3 regions of the Streptomyces sp. NBC_00286 genome follow, and region 2 is predicted to be linked to each of the others. Evidence: riboswitches for the same ligand, from Rfam matches in the RefSeq annotation. Region 2 holds a riboswitch; each other region holds the start of a gene.
The links. Region 2 has a riboswitch for cyclic di-AMP ahead of OHT21_RS06225 (M23 family metallopeptidase). Riboswitches for the same ligand answer to the same signal wherever they lie in the genome.
Positions count from the first base shown of each region.

Region 1: linked by a shared signal. The riboswitch ahead of OHT21_RS17595 (transglycosylase family protein) and the one ahead of OHT21_RS06225 (M23 family metallopeptidase) in region 2 are both predicted to bind cyclic di-AMP.
Region 3: linked by a shared signal. The riboswitch ahead of OHT21_RS40040 (C40 family peptidase) and the one ahead of OHT21_RS06225 (M23 family metallopeptidase) in region 2 are both predicted to bind cyclic di-AMP.

Region 1 is NZ_CP108054.1:3,893,897-3,901,004, reverse strand. Features, by position in the region: gene OHT21_RS17615 (SurA N-terminal domain-containing protein) at 1-85, shown strand, start outside; gene OHT21_RS17610 (nucleoside triphosphate pyrophosphohydrolase) at 135-1,115, shown strand; gene OHT21_RS17605 (cytochrome P450 family protein) at 1,156-2,418, opposite strand; gene OHT21_RS17600 (transglycosylase family protein) at 2,682-3,722, shown strand; cyclic di-AMP (ydaO/yuaA leader) riboswitch at 3,928-4,096, shown strand; gene OHT21_RS17595 (transglycosylase family protein) at 4,101-4,793, shown strand; gene eno (phosphopyruvate hydratase) at 5,173-6,459, shown strand; gene OHT21_RS17585 (FtsB family cell division protein) at 6,646-7,108, shown strand, end outside.
Region 2 is NZ_CP108054.1:1,344,929-1,352,036, reverse strand. Features, by position in the region: gene OHT21_RS06250 (aspartate aminotransferase family protein) at 1-712, shown strand, start outside; gene OHT21_RS06245 (helix-turn-helix domain-containing protein) at 783-1,409, shown strand; gene OHT21_RS06240 (DUF6126 family protein) at 1,406-1,531, shown strand; gene OHT21_RS06235 (tyrosine-protein phosphatase) at 1,586-2,383, opposite strand; gene OHT21_RS06230 (alpha-galactosidase) at 2,576-4,675, shown strand; cyclic di-AMP (ydaO/yuaA leader) riboswitch at 4,977-5,138, shown strand; gene OHT21_RS06225 (M23 family metallopeptidase) at 5,143-6,069, shown strand; gene OHT21_RS06220 (DUF6250 domain-containing protein) at 6,249-6,980, shown strand; gene OHT21_RS06215 (SGNH/GDSL hydrolase family protein) at 7,103-7,108, shown strand, end outside.
Region 3 is NZ_CP108054.1:8,844,326-8,851,433, reverse strand. Features, by position in the region: gene OHT21_RS40050 (ATP-dependent Clp protease proteolytic subunit) at 1-522, shown strand, start outside; gene OHT21_RS40045 (hypothetical protein) at 530-841, shown strand; cyclic di-AMP (ydaO/yuaA leader) riboswitch at 1,182-1,380, shown strand; gene OHT21_RS40040 (C40 family peptidase) at 1,384-1,857, shown strand; gene OHT21_RS40035 (DUF6328 family protein) at 1,938-2,492, shown strand; gene OHT21_RS40030 (LysE family translocator) at 2,509-3,132, opposite strand; gene OHT21_RS40025 (LysR family transcriptional regulator) at 3,233-4,150, shown strand; gene OHT21_RS40020 (ATP-binding protein) at 4,197-4,640, opposite strand; gene OHT21_RS40015 (helix-turn-helix domain-containing protein) at 4,927-5,784, shown strand; gene OHT21_RS40010 (DUF397 domain-containing protein) at 5,794-6,021, shown strand; gene OHT21_RS40005 (8-amino-7-oxononanoate synthase) at 6,002-7,108, opposite strand, start outside.

The DNA of each region.
Region 1 (7,108 bases), 2.5 Mb from region 2:
GGACCCCGAGAAGAACAGCCGCGTCGAGGCCGAGCTGCCGTGGCTGCGCCAGGTCACTCAGGCGGGCGGCCAGGAGACCGCGTAACCGCTGTCCCCATCAGCATCCTCCGCTGGCTGACCTTGTTGTCAGTGGCGTGGGTTACGTTCGAGGGGTGAACGCATCCAGCCCGGGGCGCATCGTCCTGCTCACCACCAGCCACCGCGTCGCGCCCGGCCTCCTGTCCTGGCCCGCCTGGCAGGCCCTGCACGACGCCGACCGCGTCCTGTGCGCGGACGGCGCCCACCCCCAGCTGCCGTATCTCCGCGAGGCCGGCGTCAAGGTCGACGAGGCCGCCCCGACCGCCGAGGAACTCGTCGACGCCTGCGCCGGCGGCCACACGGTGACAGTGGTCGCCACGGGCGAAGGCGAGCCCCAACTGACCGACGGGCTCGCCCGCCTGGCCGGCTCCGGCCGCGTCCAGATGCCCGACCTCGAACTGCTCCCCGCCTCGTACGACCTCCCCGGCGCCCGCCTCCTCGACCTCGTCCAGGTCATGGACCGCATCCGCGCCGAATGCCCCTGGTCGTCCCAGCAGACCCACAAGGGCCTCGCGAAGTACGGCATCGAGGAGGCGTACGAACTGGTCGAGGCGATCGAGGAGGGCGACCGCCACGAACTGCGCGAGGAACTGGGCGATGTCCTGCTCCAGGTCGTCTTCCACGCCCGTATAGCGGAGGAGGACCCCGAGGAACCCTTCTCGGTGGACGACGTGGCGGCCACCATCGTCACCAAGCTCATCCACCGCCACCCCCACGTCTTCGGCGACGAAACCGCCACCACCCCCGAAGAAGTCAAGGCCCACTGGCTGCGCACCAAGGCGGCGGAGAAGCAGCGCACGTCCGTGACGGAGGGGATCCCTCTGGGCCAGCCCGGACTGGCTCTGGCGGCGAAGCTCGCATCTCGCGTACGCACAGCGGGACTTGAGGTGCCGATACCGCAGGGCGAGGGCGTCGGTTACGAACTGCTGGCGATGGCGGCACGCGCCGAGGCGGACGGGGTGGACCCGGAGGCGGCGTTGCGGGCTGCCGCGCGGGCTTATCGGGATGCGATACGGGCGACGGAGGGCTCGGAGTGAGGTGAGCGGCGGACGCCGAACCTCTCGAGGGCGGCCACGGTCAGGGGCGTACGGCGGTGAACCCCACGGGGAGGTTCCGTAGCCCGCGCATGATCAGGCCTCCTCGCCAGCGCAGGTCCGCGGGATCGGCGGCGAGCCGAAGGTCGGGCAGACGGCGCAGCAAGGTAGCCAGGGCGGTGCGGCCTTCCAGGCGGGCGAGTGGGGCGCCGAGACAGTAGTGGATGCCATGTCCGTAGCCGAGGTGCTGGTTGTCCCGGCGGGAGAGGTCGAGCGTGTCCGGCTCGCTGAAGCGGGCGGGGTCACGGTCGGCGGCGGCGAGGACCACGAGCACGGGGTCACCGGAGGCGATTCGCTGCCCGCCGATTTCGAGGGGCTCGGTCGCGTAGCGCCAGGTGGCCAGCTCGACAGGGCCGTCGTATCGGAGCAGCTCTTCAATGCCGGTGTCCAGCAGTTCGTGTTCGCCACGCTCTATCGACTGCTGCAGCTGCGCGCGCTGCTTCGGGTTGCGCAGCAGTGCGTAGGTGCCGTTGCCGATGAGATTGATGGTCGTTTCGAAGCCGGCGAAGAGGAGGACGAAGCACATGGCCGCGGCTTCGTTCTCGGTGAGGTGTTCACCGTGGTCGGAGGCGCGGATGAGCCCGGAGATGAGGTCTTCGCCGGGGTCGGGGGTGGCCGGAAGTGCCTCCCGCTTGCGGTGGATCAGCTCGGCGAGATAGCCGCGCATCTTCTTCACCGACCGCGCGACCCCGCCTCTCGGCCCGCCGCCGTGCCGGATCATCATCCCCGCCCAGTCCCGGAAGTCGTCCTGGTCCTCGCGCGGGACGCCGAGCAGATCGCAGATCGCGTAGATGGGGAGGGGGAACGCGAACTCGTGGATGAGGTCGGCGGAGCCCTTGGGCGCGAACTGGTCGATGAGGTGATCTGTCAACTCCTGGACGCGAGGCGCGAATTCGGCCACGCGGCGCGGGGTGAACGCCTTGGAGACGAGCCGACGGAGCCGTGTGTGGTCCGGCGGATCGATGTTGAGCAGATGGGTCATGAGGTTGGCACTGCGCTCACCCGGAATGCCCGTCTTGGCCTTGCCGTGGGCGTCCTCGGAATGATGCACGGGATTCTTGGAAAGCCGCTGGTCGGCAAGGGCCTGCTTGGCGTCCGCGTACCGGGTCACGAGCCACGCCTCGACGCCGCTGGGAAGCGTGCTGCGGTGTACGGGCGAATGCTCCCGGAGCCACGCATAGGCGGGGTACGGGTCGGTGGCGAACTCCCAAGTGAAGAGTTCGGGTCGGATATGCGGCGCGTTCACGAGCTGACGGTACCGTCTCGCAGCTGACGAACCCCCAGCTCAAAGGTGACGTACTCTCAAGTCCGTGATCTTTACGTGATCTGCGCTACATCTACTGGTGACAAGTGATCGAGTCCCACTAGGTTCTCGCGAAAGCGAACCTCAGCAGTCTCATTGGTCACACCCAAGTCACCCACTGTCGCGTGAAAGGCAACCGCATGCTCTCCGGGAACGGTCGACACCGTCGCCCCCGTCAGGCACCGGCTCTCTTGGTGGCGGCGGGGGTGACCGGATCGGCCCTCGTGATCCCTCTCCTCGCGGCGAGCGGCGCGAGTGCCGCCAGTGATGCGACCTGGGACGCGGTCGCGGAGTGCGAGAGTGGCGGCTCCTGGAGCGCCAACTCCGGCAACGGGCAGTACGGCGGCCTTCAGATGACCCAGGAGGAGTGGGAACAGTACGGCGGTCTCGACTACGCGATGAGCGCCGATCTGGCCAGCCGCTCGCAGCAGATAGCCGTCGCCGAGAAGGTCCTCGCGGACCGGGGTACGAGCCCCTGGGCGACCTGCGGACTCGTCGCGGGCCTCACGCAGAACTCCGACTCGCCCGACGTGGATACGGGCTTGGCGCAGGACTCGCCCGCTCCGAGCCCGACTCCGTCCAACGAGGCGGACTCGGGGTCGAGTTCGGGCGCGGATTCGGGCACCGGCTCGGGCTCGGAGGCGGGTTCGGGCGCGGACTCGGGCTCCGGCTCCGATTCGGGGCAGACGTCAAGTGACGGCTCCGCAAAGGGCGATTCATCCGGTACGTCAGGTGTATCGGACTCATCCGATACATCGGCTGACTCGGGTTCGTCCGGTATATCCGAATCGTCCACCGGCACTTCACAGGACTCCGGCAGCGATTCCACAGCCGAAACGCCGAGCCCCGACAGCTCGCCAAGCCCTCCGAAGGACCCGACGAACGAGGGCGACTCGGACAACTCAGGCGAAAATGCCGACTCTTCCGGTGGCGAGAGTGAGAGCACAAACACAGACGAGGGCACCGGCCGTCATCGTGGCGACAGTGCCGAAGAAGGTGCCGACGACTCCCGTACGGACGACTCCACCGGCCGGCACGCCTCCCGTGGCGACGACGCCTCGCGCGACGCGGCGGACGCCCAGGACGGCTCGTACACCGTCCGCTCCGGCGACAATCTCTCGGCGATCGCCGACTCCCATGGCCTCCAAGGCGGATGGGCCGGGTTGTATGCAGCGAACGAGCACACGATCGGCGCCGACCCGGATCTCATCCTTCCCGGTCAGCGCCTTGAACTCGGCACAGACTGAGGGGTGTGCAAGGTGCCGAACCGGGCCAAAAGTGGCGGCAGTTCGGGCCGGATGTCCGCTTTAGGGAAAGTGAGACATGGATCTCAAAGCCCCTGATCGTCTTTGAAATTCGGCGGATCGCATGTTTACGGTCGTGACCGCTCGCCACAGCGGGCCCCGACGGACGTCACGCCGAATCCTGCCAACGTCCGTACGGGAACAGTCGTCGCGTAAAGCGCCGTAGGCAGGAGCGGGGGACCCAAGGTAAGTGCCGGGCCCGGTCGTCGAGACCGGGTGCGGCTTGGGGTGAAGTCGTACGGAGCGATCCGTACGGCCGGGCAACTCACCACGCCCGAACCCGACAGCTCACCTCGTAGGCGTCGGTGAGGGGATCTCTTCATGCTGCTTTCCGGCAAGGGCAAGCACCGTCGTCCGTCCAAGGCCACCCAGATAGCCACGCTCGCCGGTGTCACCGGTGCCGCCATCGCCGCCCCGCTGATGGTGTCGGGTACGGCCTCTGCCGCCACCGCCTCCGAGTGGGACGCCGTCGCCCAGTGCGAGTCGGGCGGTAACTGGTCCATCAACACCGGCAACGGCTACTACGGCGGCCTGCAGTTCTCCGCCTCGACCTGGTCCGGTTACGGCGGCACGAAGTACGCCGCCACCGCCGACCAGGCGAGCAAGGCCCAGCAGATCGAGATCGCCGAGAAGGTCCTCGCGGGCCAGGGCAAGGGTGCCTGGCCGGTCTGCGGCAAGGGTCTGTCGAACGCCGCGTACAACGGCGGCGGTTCGGACTCCGGTGCCGCGCAGCAGAACACCCAGCAGTCCCAGCAGCAGAGCGCGCCGGCCCAGGAGGAGCGTGCCTCGCGTTCCGCGGACCGCCCGGCTGCCAAGAAGACCGTCACCACCCCGACCGGCAAGAAGGTCAAGAAGGGCGACGGCGAGTACAAGGTCGTCAAGGGTGACACCCTCAGCGCGATCGCTTCGGAGAACGACGTCAAGGGCGGCTGGCAGAAGCTGCACAAGCTGAACGACGACATCGTCGAGGACGCGAACGTCATCTACCCGGGCCAGCAGCTGCACCTCAGCTGACACCGAGCCCCAGCTCAGCTGAAGCCCAGCCCCCAGCGAGGCGTCAACTGAGCCCCGAGCTCGGCCGAAGCCGAGGCCCCCAACTCGGCCGAAGCTGAGCCCCCGGACAGTCCCGCCCCGGTGCGTCTTCCCCCGTACGCACCGGTGCGGGACTTTTCTGTCCCCCTACTCGTCCCCTGCTCGCCCCTACTCGTCCCTCTACTTGTCCAGCCCTCGCTTTGTTCCGTTCGGAAACAATTTACTTTCGGTTCGGTCCATGCGAGGGGCGGACGGCTGGCCGATCGCCCGGAGCCGGTTAGGCTCGTCATCGCGGAGCCGCCGCGGCTTCGCGCTGTGCGGGCCCAGCGGCCCGCGTCACCGCGTCACATCCCAGAAGGAGATGCTCGTGCCGTCCATCGACGTCGTCGTAGCCCGGGAAATCCTGGACTCCCGAGGCAATCCCACGGTCGAGGTCGAGGTTGGCCTCGACGACGGCAGCACGGGTCGTGCCGCCGTTCCGTCCGGCGCCTCCACGGGCGCCTTCGAGGCCGTCGAACTCCGCGACGGAGACGCCAACCGCTACCTCGGCAAGGGTGTCGAGAAAGCGGTCCTCGCCGTCATCGAGCAGCTCGGCCCGGAGCTCGTCGGTTACGACGCCACCGAGCAGCGGCTGATCGACCAGGCCATGATCGACCTGGACGCCACCGACAACAAGGGCTCGCTCGGCGCCAACGCCATCCTCGGCGTCTCGCTCGCCGTCGCGCACGCCGCCTCCGAGGCCAGCGACCTCCCGCTGTTCCGTTACCTGGGCGGGCCGAACGCGCACCTGCTGCCCGTACCGATGATGAACATCCTGAACGGCGGCTCGCACGCCGACTCCAACGTGGACATCCAGGAGTTCATGATCGCCCCCATCGGCGCGGAGTCCTTCTCCGAGGCGCTGCGCTGGGGCGCCGAGGTCTACCACACCCTCAAGAAGGTGCTGAAGACCAAGGGCCTGTCCACCGGCCTCGGCGACGAGGGCGGCTTCGCCCCGAACCTCGAGTCCAACCGCGCCGCCCTCGACCTCATCATCGAGGCCATCAAGGAAGCCGGCTACCAGCCCGGCGAGCAGGTCGCCCTCGCCCTCGACGTCGCCGCCTCCGAGTTCTACAAGGACGGCGTCTACGTCTTCGAGGGCAAGGAGCGCTCGGCCGCCGAGATGACGGAGTACTACGAGGAGCTCGTCGCCTCGTACCCGCTCGTCTCCATCGAGGACCCGCTGTTCGAGGACGACTGGGCAGGCTGGAAGGTCATCACCGACAAGATCGGCGACAAGGTCCAGATCGTCGGCGACGACCTCTTCGTCACCAACCCGGAGCGCCTCGCCCGCGGTATCGAGGAGGGCTCCGCCAACGCCCTGCTGGTCAAGGTCAACCAGATCGGCTCGCTGACCGAGACCCTGGACGCCGTCGAGATGGCCCAGCGCAACGGCTTCAAGTGCATGATGTCCCACCGCTCCGGCGAGACCGAGGACGTCACCATCGCCGACCTCGCCGTCGCCACCAACTGCGGCCAGATCAAGACCGGCGCCCCGGCACGCTCGGACCGTGTCGCCAAGTACAACCAGCTGCTGCGCATCGAGGAGATCCTCGACGATGCCGCGGTGTACGCGGGCCGCTCTGCGTTCCCCCGCTACAAGGGCTGACCTGCTTGCAGGCACCTCCTTGCCTACGTCCCCGTACGCGGTCCCGTACCGTGTGCGGGGACGTAGGCGTGTGTGCAGGGGAGGCATGAATGGCCGGGCTGTGCCTTCCCGGGGGACAACCCCCGGACCCCCGGCCGAAAAGACAGGTGGCAAGGTAACCGGCGTAGTGCAGCGAGGTGATGATCCATGACCAACCGCGACCGGTTCTCCACCGCGACCAGGCTGCGGCTGCTCGGCGAGCAGACGGCGGCGCGCGTCTATCGCTCCCAGACCAGGCGCCAGGCCCGCCGTTCCCGGCTGACCGGCCGGGCCGCGTTGCTCGCCCTCGTCCTGTGCACCCTCGTCGTCGCCCTCGCGTATCCGACCCGGCAGTACGTCTCCCAGCGCGCCGAGATCGCCGAACTCGAGCGGGAACGGCAGCAGGCCCGTGAGCGCGTCGAGCACCTGCGCGACCTCAAGGCACGCTGGCAGGACGACGCGTACGCCGAGCAGCGGATCCGCGAGCGCCTGCACTACGTGAAGCCGGGCGAGACCGGCTACATCATGATCGATCCGAACGCGGCGAAGAAGTCGCGTACGACGCAGGGGGCGGCCGCCCGCCCCTGGTACGCCAATGTCTGGGACGGGGTCGACAAGGCGGACCGCGCCG
Region 2 (7,108 bases):
GCTGCACCGGCACAAGGCGCTGCTCATCGCCGACGAAGTGCAGACCGGGCTCGGACGGACCGGAGACTTCTACGCCTACCAGCACGAAACCGGAGTCGAACCCGACCTGGTGTGTGTGGCGAAGGCACTGTCCGGCGGCTATGTGCCCGTCGGTGCGACCCTCGGCAAGGACTGGATCTTCAAGAAGGTCTACTCCTCGATGGACCGCGTCCTCGTGCACTCCGCGAGCTTCGGGACCAACGCACAGGCCATGGCAGCCGGCCTCGCCGTGCTCTCCGTGCTGGAGAACGAGAAGATCGTCGCGAACGCCCGTGCCATGGGAGAGGAGTTGAAGTCCCGGCTCGCGGCGCTCGTGGACAAGTACGAGCTGCTCAGTGAGGTACGCGGTCGGGGGCTGATGATCGGCATCGAGTTCGGCAGGCCCAAGTCCCTGAAGCTGCGCAGCCGTTGGACCATGCTGCAGGCGGCGCGCAAGGGGCTGTTCGCGCAGATGGTGGTCGTGCCACTGCTCCAGCGGCATCGGATCCTCACGCAGGTCTCGGGCGATCACCTCGAGGTGATAAAGCTGATTCCGCCACTGATCATCGGCGAACGGGATGTGGACCGGTTCGTGGACGCTTTCACCGACGTGATGGACGACGCGCACAACGGCGGTGGGCTGATGTGGGACTTCGGCAAGACACTCGTGAAGCAGGCGGTCGCCAACAGGTAGGGGCGCGCGTCTGTTTTGCCTTTAAGGCAAGAAGTTTGCCGATGAGGCAAAGCTCCGGCTGAATGGAGGCATGAGCCCCACCGAGCCGGGGACGGCCGAAGAGCCGTCCGCCGAGCTGCCCTCCGTCGCGCCGCAACTGCGTGAGCTGCGGCGCCGCGCCTCCCTCACTCTGGAGGCCGCCGCCCGCGCCGTCGGACTCTCGCCCGCCCATCTCTCCCGCCTGGAGACCGGGCGGCGCCAGCCCTCGCTGCCGATGCTGCTCGCACTCGCCCGTACCTACGGTACGACGGTCTCGGAGCTGCTCGGCGAAACGGTCCCCGAACGGGACGCGGTCGTCCGCGCCGCCGACATGGAGCCCACGCAGGCGGGCGGCTGGACGTACTGGCAGGCCGGCGCGGCGGGGCGCGGCATGCAGTCCCTGCGCGTACACGTCCCGTACGGAGCGCAGGGCGACATCGTGCGCGTCCACCCCGGCGAGGAGTGGCTGTACGTCCTCAAGGGACGGCTGCGGCTGCGCCTGGGGGACACCGCGCATGCGCTCGCGCCCGGCGACAGCGCGCACTTCGACTCGCTGACCCCGCACCGGATCGCCGCCGCGGACCGGGACGGTGCCGAACTGCTCTTCGTGCACACCCTGTTGCAGAGCCCTACGGCAGCGCTGTGCCTCGGTCCGACGACTCCAGGAGCGACTTCATGAGGGACATGGAAGAGAAGTTCCCGCGTGCTCTGTGGGTGCGGCTCATCATTTACGTGGCCGTCGGGCACCTCTTCGCGGCCTTCATCTATCTGCTGTTCACGCTGGGCGCCCAGAACCAGTAGGCAGTTGGGGAGGCGTCGAGGCAGCTGACGGACGGTGAGCTTATTGTCGGGCGGTCAGTCGAGGAAGCGTTCCCGGAGTCGCTCCCGCGTCTTCGGGGTTACGTGCAGGCCCTGTTCCAGGTAGGTGTCGACGTCGCCCCAGGTGTCCTCGATCGTTTCGAACGCCGCCGCGAGGTATTCGGCGCGGGCGTCGAAGAGCGGGCTGAGGAGTTCCATGACCTCGGGGGAGTAGGCCGCGGCCGCGGAGCCGCTGCGGCGCACTTTGTAGCGGCGGTGGGGGGCGTTCGACTTCAGGTAGTCCGTGACGATGGCCTCGCGCTCGACGCCGAGGGCGAGGAGCGTGATGGCGATGGACAGGCCCGCGCGGTCCTTGCCCGCCGCGCAGTGCATCAGTGCGGGCACGCTGTCCTCGGCCATCGCGTGCAGCACCTGTGAGTGCTCGGGAGTGCGCTCCTTGATGATCGAGCGGTAGGACGCGATCATCCGGTTCGCCGCCTTGCCGTCCGCGAGGATCTTGCGCAGCTGGTCCAGATCGCCGTCGCGGACCATCGTCCAGAACTCGGCACCGTGGGCCGGATCGGTCAGCGGCAGGTTCACATTCCGCACGCCCGGCAGCTCTACGTCCGGGCCCTCCAGCTTCTTGTCCGCGTCATTGCGGAAGTCGAAGATCGTGTGCAGGCCCAGCGAGGCGAGGAACGCGGCGTCCTCCTCGGTCGCGTGCGCGAGATGGCCGCTGCGGAACAGCAGTCCGGGCGCCAGGCGTCGGCCGTCCTCGGTCGGCAGGCCGCCCACATCGCGGAAGTTGCGAACTCCGGTCAGCTCGGGCTCGGTCGACGGGACCTGCTGCGTCACGGGGGCTCCTCCCAGTCGGCGGCCGACGCTGCTGTCGGCGGGGCGCGCTCTCGACCATACGACATGCATTCGTGGGCCAATCAGTTGTCCACAGGCGGTGCCGGTCGGTTGTCCACAGGCGGTGCTGGCGAGGCTCGAGCGCCTGCGATGATGTTGTGCTTGAGCGAGCTTGTTCGGATCTGTGAGGACTTGATGGTGGAGATCGGCAAAGACGGTCGTACGTGGCTGCTTTCGGGGCGCACGAGCAGTTATGCCCTGCGGCTCACGGACCAGGACGAGCTGCTGCATCTGCACTGGGGGCCGCGCATCGCGCTCGCGGACGCAGAGGCACTGGCCGCCGGTCCCGAGCCGAAGTACTGGCCCTTCGAAGCCCCGCTCGACGGGCACGAGGAGTACCCGGTCGAGGGCGGCCCCCGCTTCGTACGGCCTGCGCTGTCCGTGCGGACGGACGAGCGGCGCGGCACGGAGTGGCGCTTCGAGGCGTACGAAGTGGATGAATCCGACGGATCGGAGGGGGGCGAACTGCGGCTGCGGTTCTCCGACTCCGGGCTCGGCGTCACGCTGCACTACCGGATGCGCCCCGCCACCGACGTCGTCGAGCGCTGGGTGACCCTCGCCAACGAAGGGCCCGCCCTGGAGGTCCTGCGGGCCGACTCCGCGACCTGGACGCTGCCGGAGCGCGAGGGCTGGCGGCTGTCGCAGCTGCACGGGCGCTGGGCGGCCGAGTCCCAACTCGTACGAACGGACCTCACCTACGGCGAGAAGGTCATCGGCAGCCGACGCGGGCACACCGGGCACCAGCATCTGCCCTGGGTCGCCCTGGACGTCGAGGGCGCGGCGACCGAGGAGCACGGCGAGGTGTACGGGTGCGCGCTCGCCTGGTCCGGTTCATGGCGGATCGCCGTGGCCCAACTCCCGGACGCGCGCGTGCAGATCACCGGCGGCGCCGGGTACGACGACTCCGGCCTGGTGCGGCTGGAGCCGGGGGAGAGCTTTGTCACGCCGGTCTTCGCGGGGCTGTGGAGCGATGGCGGCTTCGGCGGGGCGAGCCGGGCCTGGCACGCGTACCAGCGGGCGTATGTGATCCCGGACGCGGACCAGGACCGGCCCGTGCTCTACAACTCCTGGGAGGCCACGGAGTTCGACATCTCCGAGGAGCAGCAGCGGGCACTCGCCCGGCGGGCCGCGGCGATGGGCGTGGAGCTGTTCGTGGTCGACGACGGCTGGTTCGGGAAGCGCACCAGCGACCGGGCCGGGCTCGGGGACTGGACACCCAACCCCGACCGCTTCCCGGCCGGGCTCAAGCCCCTCGCCGACGACGTGCACGCCCTGGGCATGCAGTTCGGGATCTGGGTCGAGCCGGAAATGGTCAATGCGGACAGCGAGTTGTATCGGGCGCATCCCGAATGGATTCAGTACCAACCGGGGCGAAAGAAGACAGAGCTGCGCAATCAGCTCGTACTGAACGTCGCGCGCGAGGACGTGCAGGAGTACCTGTGGGAGCAACTGCACGGTCTGCTCTCCAGTGCCCCCATCGACTATGTGAAGTGGGACTTCAACCGCTGCTTCACGGACGCCGGCTGGCCCGGGGAGGCGTATCCGCAGCGGCTGTGGGTCGACCATGTGCACGCTCTGTACAGCCTGCTGGACCGGCTGCGGGCCGCGCACCCCGGTGTCGCCTTCGAGTCCTGCTCCGGCGGTGGCGGCCGCATCGACCTCGGCGTCATGTCGCGTACGGACCAGGTGTGGACCTCGGACAACACCGATCCGCTCGACCGGCTCGCCATCCAGCACGGTTTCAGTCACATCCACCCGGCGCGGGTCATGGCCGCCTGGGTCACCGACAGCCCCAACAAGCAGCTCAACGGGCGCGTGAGTTCGCTGCGCTTCCGCTTTGTGAGCTCCATGGCCGGAGTGCTCGGGGTCGGTGGCGACCTGGCCGAGTGGAGTGACGAAGAACTCGCCGAGGCGCGGGACTGGGTGGCGCTCTACAAGGAGATCCGGCCCGTCGTGAGCCGCGGCGACCTCTACCGACTGCGGGCGCCGCAGGGCGGGCTGAGCGCCGTGCAGTACGTCCATGAGGACCAGGTCGTCGTCCTCGCCTGGCTCCAGGCTCAGCATTACGGCGAGCCCGTGGCGCCCGTACGACTGCGAGGGCTCGACCCGGCGGCGACGTACGAATGCCCCGAAACGGGCGAAGTGTACAGAGGGGCCGTCTTGTTGCATCACGGACTGCGGACCGGTCTGCGCGGGGACCTTGATGCGGCAGTTTTCCGTCTGCGTCGCATCTGAGAGTTGTGTCCGTATTGGAGTACCTTCATTCCAACTCGCTCTGGAATAGGCACTCCTGAATCCATGATGCGTGAGCAGCGTCATATTCGTGACGGTCTGCTGTCGCCATGTTCACGTAATTCAAGCGCGTTTACAGGGGATTTCAGGAAAGCCGGAGAGCGGTGATTCACGGAGCGTGACGGCGATTTCGGTCAAGGATCAAGAGAATGGGGCACATAGGCAACCCAAAGCTTGTCCCTGCGCGTCTTAGTCGCTTACGTTCACGACCAATCCAGGCGGACGCCTAATCCTGCCGCCGTCTGGAATCCGCACACCGATCCGTACACGGCAGGAGCGGGGGACCCACAGGTACAGCGCCTGTTCCGGTCTCCGGAACAGGCTTGGGGTAAAGCCGCGCGAAAGCGCGGCCGGGCATCTCCAGCTCGCACCCGACAGCTCACCTCGCAGGCGCCGGAGAGGAATTCGCCATGCCCGCGAAGGGTAAGCACCGCCGCCCGAAGTCCGCGCGTTTCACCCGCTCGATCGCCGTTGCCTCAACAGGCGGCGCCGCTCTGGCACTCCCTTTGCTGGGAGCAGTCGGCGCACAGGCCGCAACTCCGCAGAGCGCGCCCGCGTCTGTTTCCAACAAGGCCGAATCTGTTTCCCAGAAGGCCCTTGAGTCTGCTCCGGTCGCCGCTCAGAAGAAGGCCGCGACCAGGACGTACGAAGTAAAGACGGGCGATTCTCTCTCGAAGATCGCCAACGCCCAGAATGTCAGCGGTGGCTGGAAGAAGCTCTACGCCGACAATCGTCAGGTCGTCGGCAGTGACCCCGGGCTCATCCACCCGGGCCAGAAGCTGACGATCGGCAAGAAGGCCGCCGCGCCTTCCGCTGCCAACGAGGCCAAGGCTCCCCAGGCGGCCGAGGCCCCCAAGGCGGCCGCGGCCCCCCAGGCGTCCGCGAAGAAGGCCGAGCCCGCCAAGGCCGCTGAGGCACCCAGCAGTTCGAGCGGCTTCACCATGCCGGTCGACGGTGCCACCGTCAGCACCCCGTACCGGATGTCGGGCGGCATGTGGTCCAGCGGCTACCACACCGGCGTCGACTTCGCCGCCGCGACCGGCACTTCGCTCAAGGCCGTGGGCGCGGGCACCGTCGTCTCCGCCGGCTGGGGCGGCGCGTACGGCAACCAGGTCGTCATCAAGCTCAACGACGGCCACTACGCCCAGTACGCCCACCTTTCCTCCCTTTCCGTCTCGCAGGGGCAGTCCGTGACCGCCGGTCAGCAGATCGGCCTCTCCGGCGCGACCGGCAACGTCACCGGGCCGCACCTGCACTTCGAGATCCGCACCACGCCGGACTACGGCTCGGACGTGGACCCGATGGCGTTCCTGCGCTCGCACGGCGTCTCTGCCTGACGTCACCTGAGCGCCGCCGAGGGCGGATCGCGTCTCCCTCTCGGCCGAAGGCCGGACCCCTGATCCCCGGGTCCGGCCTTCGGCTTGTTCCGGGGGTCGACAGAGGTGGTGGGCGGACGTCAAGATCTGCGGGCAAGCGCTTTCTTCTCCGCCCCTGACGCCTGCCAAGGAGACGCTTCATGACGACCCGCAGAGCCTTCGGAGCCCTGGCGGCCGGTGCCGCCCTCGCGGCCCTGGCCCCCGCGCACACAGCGAGCGCACATGCCGCGAGCGCGTCGGTGCGCCACCGCCGGGGACGGCTCATCGCCCGCGACGACTTCCGGCACGGGCTGGGGCAGTGGGCAACGGAGTTGCAGGACGGAGGCAGGGTCACCGCCTCCCGCGGGGTCATGGAGATCGATGTGCCGAGCGGCGCCACGGTCTGGTTCAAGCGGAAGCTCTCGGGGCCGTACGTCATCGAGTACACGGCCACACCGGTCTCCGCGGGCGGTGTCAACGACCGGGTGTCGGACCTCAACAACTTCTGGAACGCCGTCGACGTCCGCTCCCCGGACGACCTCTTCGCCACGCAGCGCGGCGGCGCCCTCGACGAGTACGACCACCTCAAGACGTACTACTCGGGCTACGGCGCCAACTACAACACGACCACGCGGCTGCGCCGTTACGTCGGGCGGGCGGGTGTCCGGCCGCTGATCTACGACTACACCGAGCCCCTGCTCGTGGCGAACCGGCCCCATCGCGTCCGGATCGTCTCGCACGGTTCGACCGTCCAGTGGTGGAACAACGGGCGGCTCGTCTTCGACTACGTCGACCAGGATCCGTACGCGAGCGGGCACTTCGCGTTCCGGACCGTATGGAGCCATTTCCGGATCACGGACTTCCGGGTGTGGGAGCTCTGTATTCCGAGTTGACCGGGACTTTACGCGTGGCTTATCTCACCGTCCGTCAACCCTTTCCTACGGTCGCGTAGCTCACATCGAAAGGTGAATCATGGCTCGATGTGGCAGACGATTCGAAGAATGACAGCAGATCAGTGATC
Region 3 (7,108 bases), 7.5 Mb from region 2:
GGGACGCCGATCGACGACACGTCGGCGAACGACGTGATGGCGCAGTTCATGCACCTCGAGTACCAGTCGCCGGACCGGGACATCTCGCTGTACATCAACTCCCCCGGTGGCGTGTTCAGCGCGATGACCGCGATCTACGACACGATGCGCTTCGTCAGCTGCGAGGTGGAGACCGTCTGCCTGGGGCAGGCCGGGGCCGCCGCCGCGGTACTGCTCGCGGCCGGCGCGCCGGGGAAGCGTTCCGCGCTGCCGGACGCACGCGTGCTGATCCACCAGCCGGCGCTGCCCGAGCCGGTGCAGGGCCAGACGTCCGATCTGGCCATCCAGGCCGAGGAGTTGATGCGTACGCGCAGGATGCTTGAGGAGATGCTCGCTCGGCACACAGGTCAGAGCCAGGAGCGGGTCAGCGCGGACATCGAGCGGGACAAGATCCTTGAGGCACCGCAGGCGCTGGAGTACGGGCTGATCGACCGCATCATTCCGAGCCGTAAGACCTCGCTCGCCACACCCGGCTCGAGGTGAACGCCGGATGCTTCCACCCGAGTTGCCCCCGTTGCCGGCGCTGACCCGGGCGGAGGGCGAACTGGTCGACCGTTATCTGGAGGTGCTCGATCTCCTCGGCCGGATCAATCCCGCGCACCGCGGCGACACCTATGGCGGGCTGCGCGCGGCCCAGGCACTGGTCGCCAAGGCCACCGCGCTGCGCGATGCGCTGGCCCTGATGCACCAGCGCGGCGAGCACGAGTTGCACGCGCCGACCCTGACGCGGGCGCTCAGGGTCCTCGACGGTGAACGACGGGCGGCCCGCGTCGCCTTGCCGCCGGGATCCCCCGACAGCTGACGCACCCGCAGCAACGGCCGAGGGCTCCACAAGGCGACTGACGGGGCGTCCAGGCAAGGCCTGAAACGGACCAAATGACGTACCCCTGAAAGGAGTAGACGGAGCTACGTTTACGGGCCCCCACAACTTGCGCAGTACGCCTGGACCCGCGCCGGAATCAGACATTCCGGTGCTGGTACGAGGGTCCCCGACCCCTCGACGCTCCTCCGAAAACAGGCCTGCCCACCCGAACGGGTGAGTGGTGAGTAAGCCCACAAACCCCCGTTTCCGTTCGGCTTTTCCGACATTCGTGCTGCAAGATCCCTTCCGACGACAAGCCCCCGCCGCAGCGGCGGGGCGGTCCGGGCGGACGCCGAATCCTGCCGCCGCCCGGATGACGGGTCGACAGGAAGTGGATCGGCAGGAGTGGAGGACCCAAGCACGACGGGCCGCCGGAGAGTTCCGAGTGGTCCTTGGGGTGAAGCCGCACACCGCGGCCGGGCAACTTCGCCAGCCCGAATCCGACAGGTCATCCTTCACAGGCGGCTGACGAAGGGTTGCGCATGTCTGCGCTCAATCGTGTCCCGTCGCTGTTGACCAGGGCAGGTACCGCCTCAGCTCTCACCGTCGCCGTAGTAGGCGGCAGCGTTGTGGCCCCCGGTATCGCATCTGACGCCGAAGCAATCACCCCAGCGAAAAAGGCACTTCAGGTAGCGGCCTCCAAGAAGGGCGCCCCGTACAAGTGGGGAGCCGAGGGGCCCAGGCGCTTCGACTGCTCCGGACTCACCCTCTACGCGTTCAAGAAGGCGGGGAAGAAGCTGCCCCGCACGGCCGCGCAGCAGTACAACAAGACGCGCCACATCTCGGCTTCGAACCGTAAGCAGGGAGACCTCGTGTTCTTCCACTCGGGCCGGAACGTGTACCACGTCGGCGTCTACGCCGGTAAGGGCCGGATCTGGCACGCCCCGAAGACCGGGGAAGTGGTGAAGCTGCAGAAGATCTGGACGAAGAGCGTCTGGTACGGCCGGGTCAGGTGACGCACGTGGGGGTGGCGGCGTTTCCCGCCGCCACCCCCACGGGGCGGTGATTCGGGCGGCTGACGGGTTACTCATTCCTCATGGCCCACCAACCGCCCAGCGAGCGAGATCCCGACGAGCGACGTCCGGGCGACGAGCTTCCGTCCGCCGTACGCCCCACAGAGCGGCGCGAGACGCCGCTCGAGCGCGCCGACCGCAACTTCATCGAACTGCTCCAGGAGTTGAGGGTCACCCAGACGGGCGTACAGATCCTCTTCGCGTTCCTGCTGAGCCTGGCGTTCACCCCGCGCTTCCCGGACCTCGACTCGGTGCAGCGCGCCACGTACATCACGACCCTGCTGCTCGCCGTGCTGTCCTCCATGCTCCTCACGGCACCGGCCGCCCTGCACCGTCGGCTGTTCCAGCAGGGCGCCAAGCCGCAGATCGTGGCGGTCTCCTCGCACCTCGCCCAGATCGGGATGGGCGTACTGGCCTTCGCGCTCACCGGCTCGGTCCTGCTGGTCGTGGACGTGGTGGCGGGCCGCCTGGAAGGGATCCTGGCGGGCGCGGCCACCCTCGTGGTCTGCCTCGGCCTGTGGGGACTCGTACCGCTCCTGATGAAACGCGCCGGCGGCAGGAACCCGGACGATTCCTGAGCCCTGCTTGCGAGGCTCAGGCCAGCACCGCTTCGAGAACGAGCCCCAGTCCCAGCACCGTGAGGGCCGTTCCGGTGACGGCCTCGATGGCCCGGGCGGTACGCGGCCTGCGCAGCCACCGGCCGAGCCGGTCCACGAGCAGCGCGACCACCGGGAACCACACCAGGGCGAGCGCGACCACGATCAGCGCGAGGATCAGCGTCCGGGGCATCGCGGGACTTCCGGCCGGTACGAACTGCGGCAGCAGACTGAGGAAGGTGAGCGTCGCCTTCGGGTTGAGGGCATTGGTGACGAATCCCTGCCTCAGGGCTCCGGCCCCGGACACGACCGGCGCATCCTCGGCCCCCGGCGCACGCCTCTCGCGCACCGACTGCAGCGTCCGTACGCCGAGATAGAGGACGTAGGCACCGCCCAGCAGTTGGAGCGCGCGGAACAGCGGGGGCACGGCGGTGAGCACCGCGGCCACCCCGGCGACGGCGAGCGCCGTGTGGACGAGCAACGCCGCCGCGATGCCCAGCGCGCAGGCGATACCGGCCCGGCGGGAGACCAGGGCGTTGCGGACCACGACGGTGAAGTCGGCGCCGGGCATGGCGACCAGGCCTGCGGCGATCCCGGTGAAGGCGATGAGTTGTCCGTCCATGAGCACCACAGTGCCCGCTCCAAGCCTTCAGCAGGTATGTGCAATATCCTAGGTGAACCTTAAGCAGTGCTTTAGCCAGCCCCGAAGCGAGGAGCCTCGTATGTACGACCCGACGCGGCTCGCGGCGCTGGTGGCGGTCGCCGAGGCCGGTTCGATCACCCGGGCCGCCGAGCGCCTCGGCTACACGACACCCGCGCTCTCTCAGCAGCTGGCCAAGCTGGAGCGGGAGGCGGGCACGGCGCTTCTCGTACGACACCACCGCGGCGCCCGCTTGACCGGCGCGGGCGAACTCCTCGCGGCCCGGGCGCGCCGGGTGCTGGACGAGATGGACCGGGCGCGTCATGAACTGGCGCGCCTGGCCGGGCTGTCCGGCGGCACCCTGCGCCTCGGCACCTTCCAGACCGCCGGGATCCACCTGCTGCCGCCGGTACTGAGCGCGTTCCGCAGGGCCTATCCCGATGTGGAGCTGACCGTGGCGGACTACGAGCCGCAGGCCGGTATCGCCGCGGTGGCCGCGGGCGAGGTGGACCTGGCGCTGACGCACGCCTACCAGCCCGCCGAGCCGGTGCCGCTGCCCGCGGCCGTGTCCGCTGAGCCGGTCCTGGTCGAGGAGTTGGTGCTGGTGACCGCTCCCGGGCACGCCCTGACCAGCGGCTCGTCCCGGCTGCCGCTCACCGAGCTGGCCGGCCAGCAGTTGATCAGCATGGCCCCGGACCACCCGGCTCGGCAGGGCGTGGAGGCCGTGCTCGCCCAGGCGCGCACAGCCTCTTCGGTCCTCGTCGCCACTCCCGGCTACGCCCTGGTCTGCGCCCTCGTCAGCGCCGGCCTCGGCATCGCGGTGGTCCCGGAGATGGTCGCCAGAACCGCCGCCACCCCGGTGAGCATGCGCCTCCTGGAACCAGGTGACCTGCGCAGGACGATCTCGGTGGCCTACCGCACCGACGAGCAGGCCCCCGCGGCCGACGCCTTCCGCGCGCTGCTGCGCGGCGCCTTCGGCCGCGCGTCCCAGCCGAGTTGACGGCCGCGCGCCCCGCAGCCGACCCCTCCGCGGCTCCCCCAGCCCCTCAGTCGGCAGGAACCGGCTGAACCGGAGTCGTCCACGGCAGCATGATCGACACCGTTTTGCCGCCCTCACGGGTGGGCCGGACCGTCACCTTGCCCCCGCACTCGGCGGTGAGGAAGCGGATGATGACCAGGCCTCTGCCGTTGTCCTGCTGGACGGCTGCCGGGAGTCTTTTCGGGAAGCGTGGATGGCTGTCGGTCACGCCGATGCGCAGCTGCTCGTCACGGTCAAGCTCGAGGTCCACCGTGAAGGTCGGTGACTGGCCGAAGGTGTGCTGCACGGCGTTGGTGGCGAGTTCGGAGACGATGAGACGGACGGTGTCGGCGGCTTCCGTGTCCGACGGAAGGCCCCATTCGGCAAGGACGTTGACGACATAGGTACGAGCGGCGGAGACCGAGGCGGGATCGCTCGGCAGAGTGACGGAGGCTTCCAGGTGGTCTGCCATGGCGAGGTCGTCCCTTTCCCACGGGACCGGAGTCCGACACGGAGCGGCGGTTCGAGTACGGTCCCGGACTGGTGCTGCGCGCCAGACTGCCACTACCCGGCCGGTCTCGGTGCCGATCCCCCAAGATATGCATATATCTGTCCCTCGAAGCGGTGAACTCTCCGACGACCGACCGTATTTGGGTGGCGCTCAGGGTGGTCATTCGGACGGGTGACCGGGTCGTCTTCTCCCGTCGTCATGGCGCCCGACGCTATAGCGTCGGCGCGACGGTCGGAAGGAGACGGCCATGCAACACGGTCCCGCGGTACGCCGCCGAAAGCTCGGCGCCCAACTGCGCGCCCTGCGCACCCGTGCAGGTCTCACGAGCGGTGAGGCCGCCCGGCGCGTCGGCTGGCACCAGTCGAAGGTGAGCAGGATCGAGACCGGCCACAGCGGGGTCAAAGCCGCGGACCTACGGCGCCTCCTCGACGCGTACGACGTCCGGGACCCGAAGCTTCTGGAGTTCCTCGTCGTGCTCGCGGGCGCCGAGGGCGACGACCGGCACCGCTGGTGGAACGCCTACCGAGGGCTGCTGCCGCCCACGTACCGCGACTTCATCAGCCTGGAGTCGCAGGCCAGCGCGATGCGCACCCTGGAGAACTCCGTGGTCCCCGGCCTGTTGCAGACACCCGAGTACGCCCGCGAGGTGACGCGGGCCGCCCTCGACGGGCTGCCGGACGGCAAGGTTGACGCACTGGTGGAAGTGCGTCTCGCCCGCCAGGAGGTGCTGCGCTCGGACACTCCGCTGCGACTGAGCGCGGTCCTGGACGAGGGAGTGCTGCGGCGGTCGGTCGGCGGACCGGGCGTGATGGCACGGCAGTTGAGGCGTCTACGGGACGCCGCCCGGCTGCCTCACGTGCGGATTCAGGTACTGCCGTTCGGAGTTGGGGCCCATGTCGGGGTGACCGGGCCTTTCGTTATCTTTTCATTTTCGACTACTTCTGATCTGGATGTGGTTGTTCTCGACCACTTGACGAGTAGCCTCTATCTCGAAAGGGAAGAGGACCTTCAGGCCTATACCGAGGCCTTCAACTCCCTTCAGATCCACGCCCTTTCGCCCGAGGACTCGTTGGATTTCATCGCCGGTCTGGCTGACGGCGAGTAAGGAGGCACCATGTCCACCACCCTGCCTCGGTCCGTACCTTCCAGTACTCAACTGCACGGTGTGCGGTGGCAGCGCAGCAGCCGCAGCACGGGAATGAACAACTGCGTCGAGACGGCCCGTCCGGCCTCCGGCCCATGGGCCGGCCTTCACGCGGTGCGCGACTCGAAGAACACATCGGGCCCCGCCCTGCTCTTCGCCCCCTCGGCCTGGGAGGGCTTTATCGACGCGCTGCGCTGATCACCCGTACGGCATGGTCGAGTTGCCCGTCGGTGAGATCCGCGCGGGCGGTGAGCCGCAGCCGTGAGATGCCGTCCGGCACCGACGGGGGACGGAAGCAGCCGACGGCCAGTCCCGCCTCGCGGCAGTCCGCAGCCCAGCGCACGGCCCGCTCCGGCGAGGATGCGCGCACGGAGACGACGGCGGCGTCCGGCCGTACGGCTTCGAGGCCTTCGGCGGTCAGGCGTGAGTGCAGGGTCTTGGCCACGGCACGCGCCCGTGCCGCTCGTTCCGGTTGCCGGCGCAGCAGGCGCAGGGCCGCGAGGGCGGCCCCCGCGGCGGCCGGGGCCAGTCCGGTGTCGAAGATGAAGGTGCGGGCCGCGTTGACCAGGTGGTCGATCACGTGGGCCGGGCCGAGGACGGCGCCGCCCTGGCTGCCGAACGACTTCGACAGCGTGACGGTGGTGACGACATCGGCCGCGCCCGCGAGCCCGGCCGCGTACGGCGCGCCCCGGCCGCCTTCGCCGAGCACGCCGAGCCCGTGCGCGTCGTCGACGACCAGACCCGCGCCGAACTCCCGGCAGGCACCCGCAAGTTCGGCGAGCGGAGCCGCGTCGCCGTCCACCGAGAAGACCGTGTCGGACACGACGACGGCGGGTCCGGCGTGCGTGCCCAGCACCTTGCGTACAGCGTCCGGGTCGGCATGCGCGACGACTTGCGTGGTGCCGCGCGCGAGACGGCAACCGTCGATCAGCGAGGCGTGGTTGCCCGCGTCCGACACGACGAGCGAGCCGTGCGGCGCCAGTGCGGTGACGGCGGCGAGGTTCGCGGCATAACCCGAGGAGAAGACGAGCGCAGACTCGAAGCCGCAGAACTCGGCCAGCTCACGCTCGAGTTCGGCGTGCAGCTCCGTGGAGCCGGTGACGAGCCGGGAGCCAGTGGCGCCGCCGCCCCACACCTTCGCGGCGTGCGAGGCGGCCGCGGTGATCTCGGGGTGCCGGGCCAGGCCCAGATAGTCGTTGCTCGCGAGATCGAGCAGCGGGGAGTCGGCGGGGCGTGGGCGCAGGGTGCGGACGAGTCCGGCCCGGCGTCGCGTACGCGCCTGTTC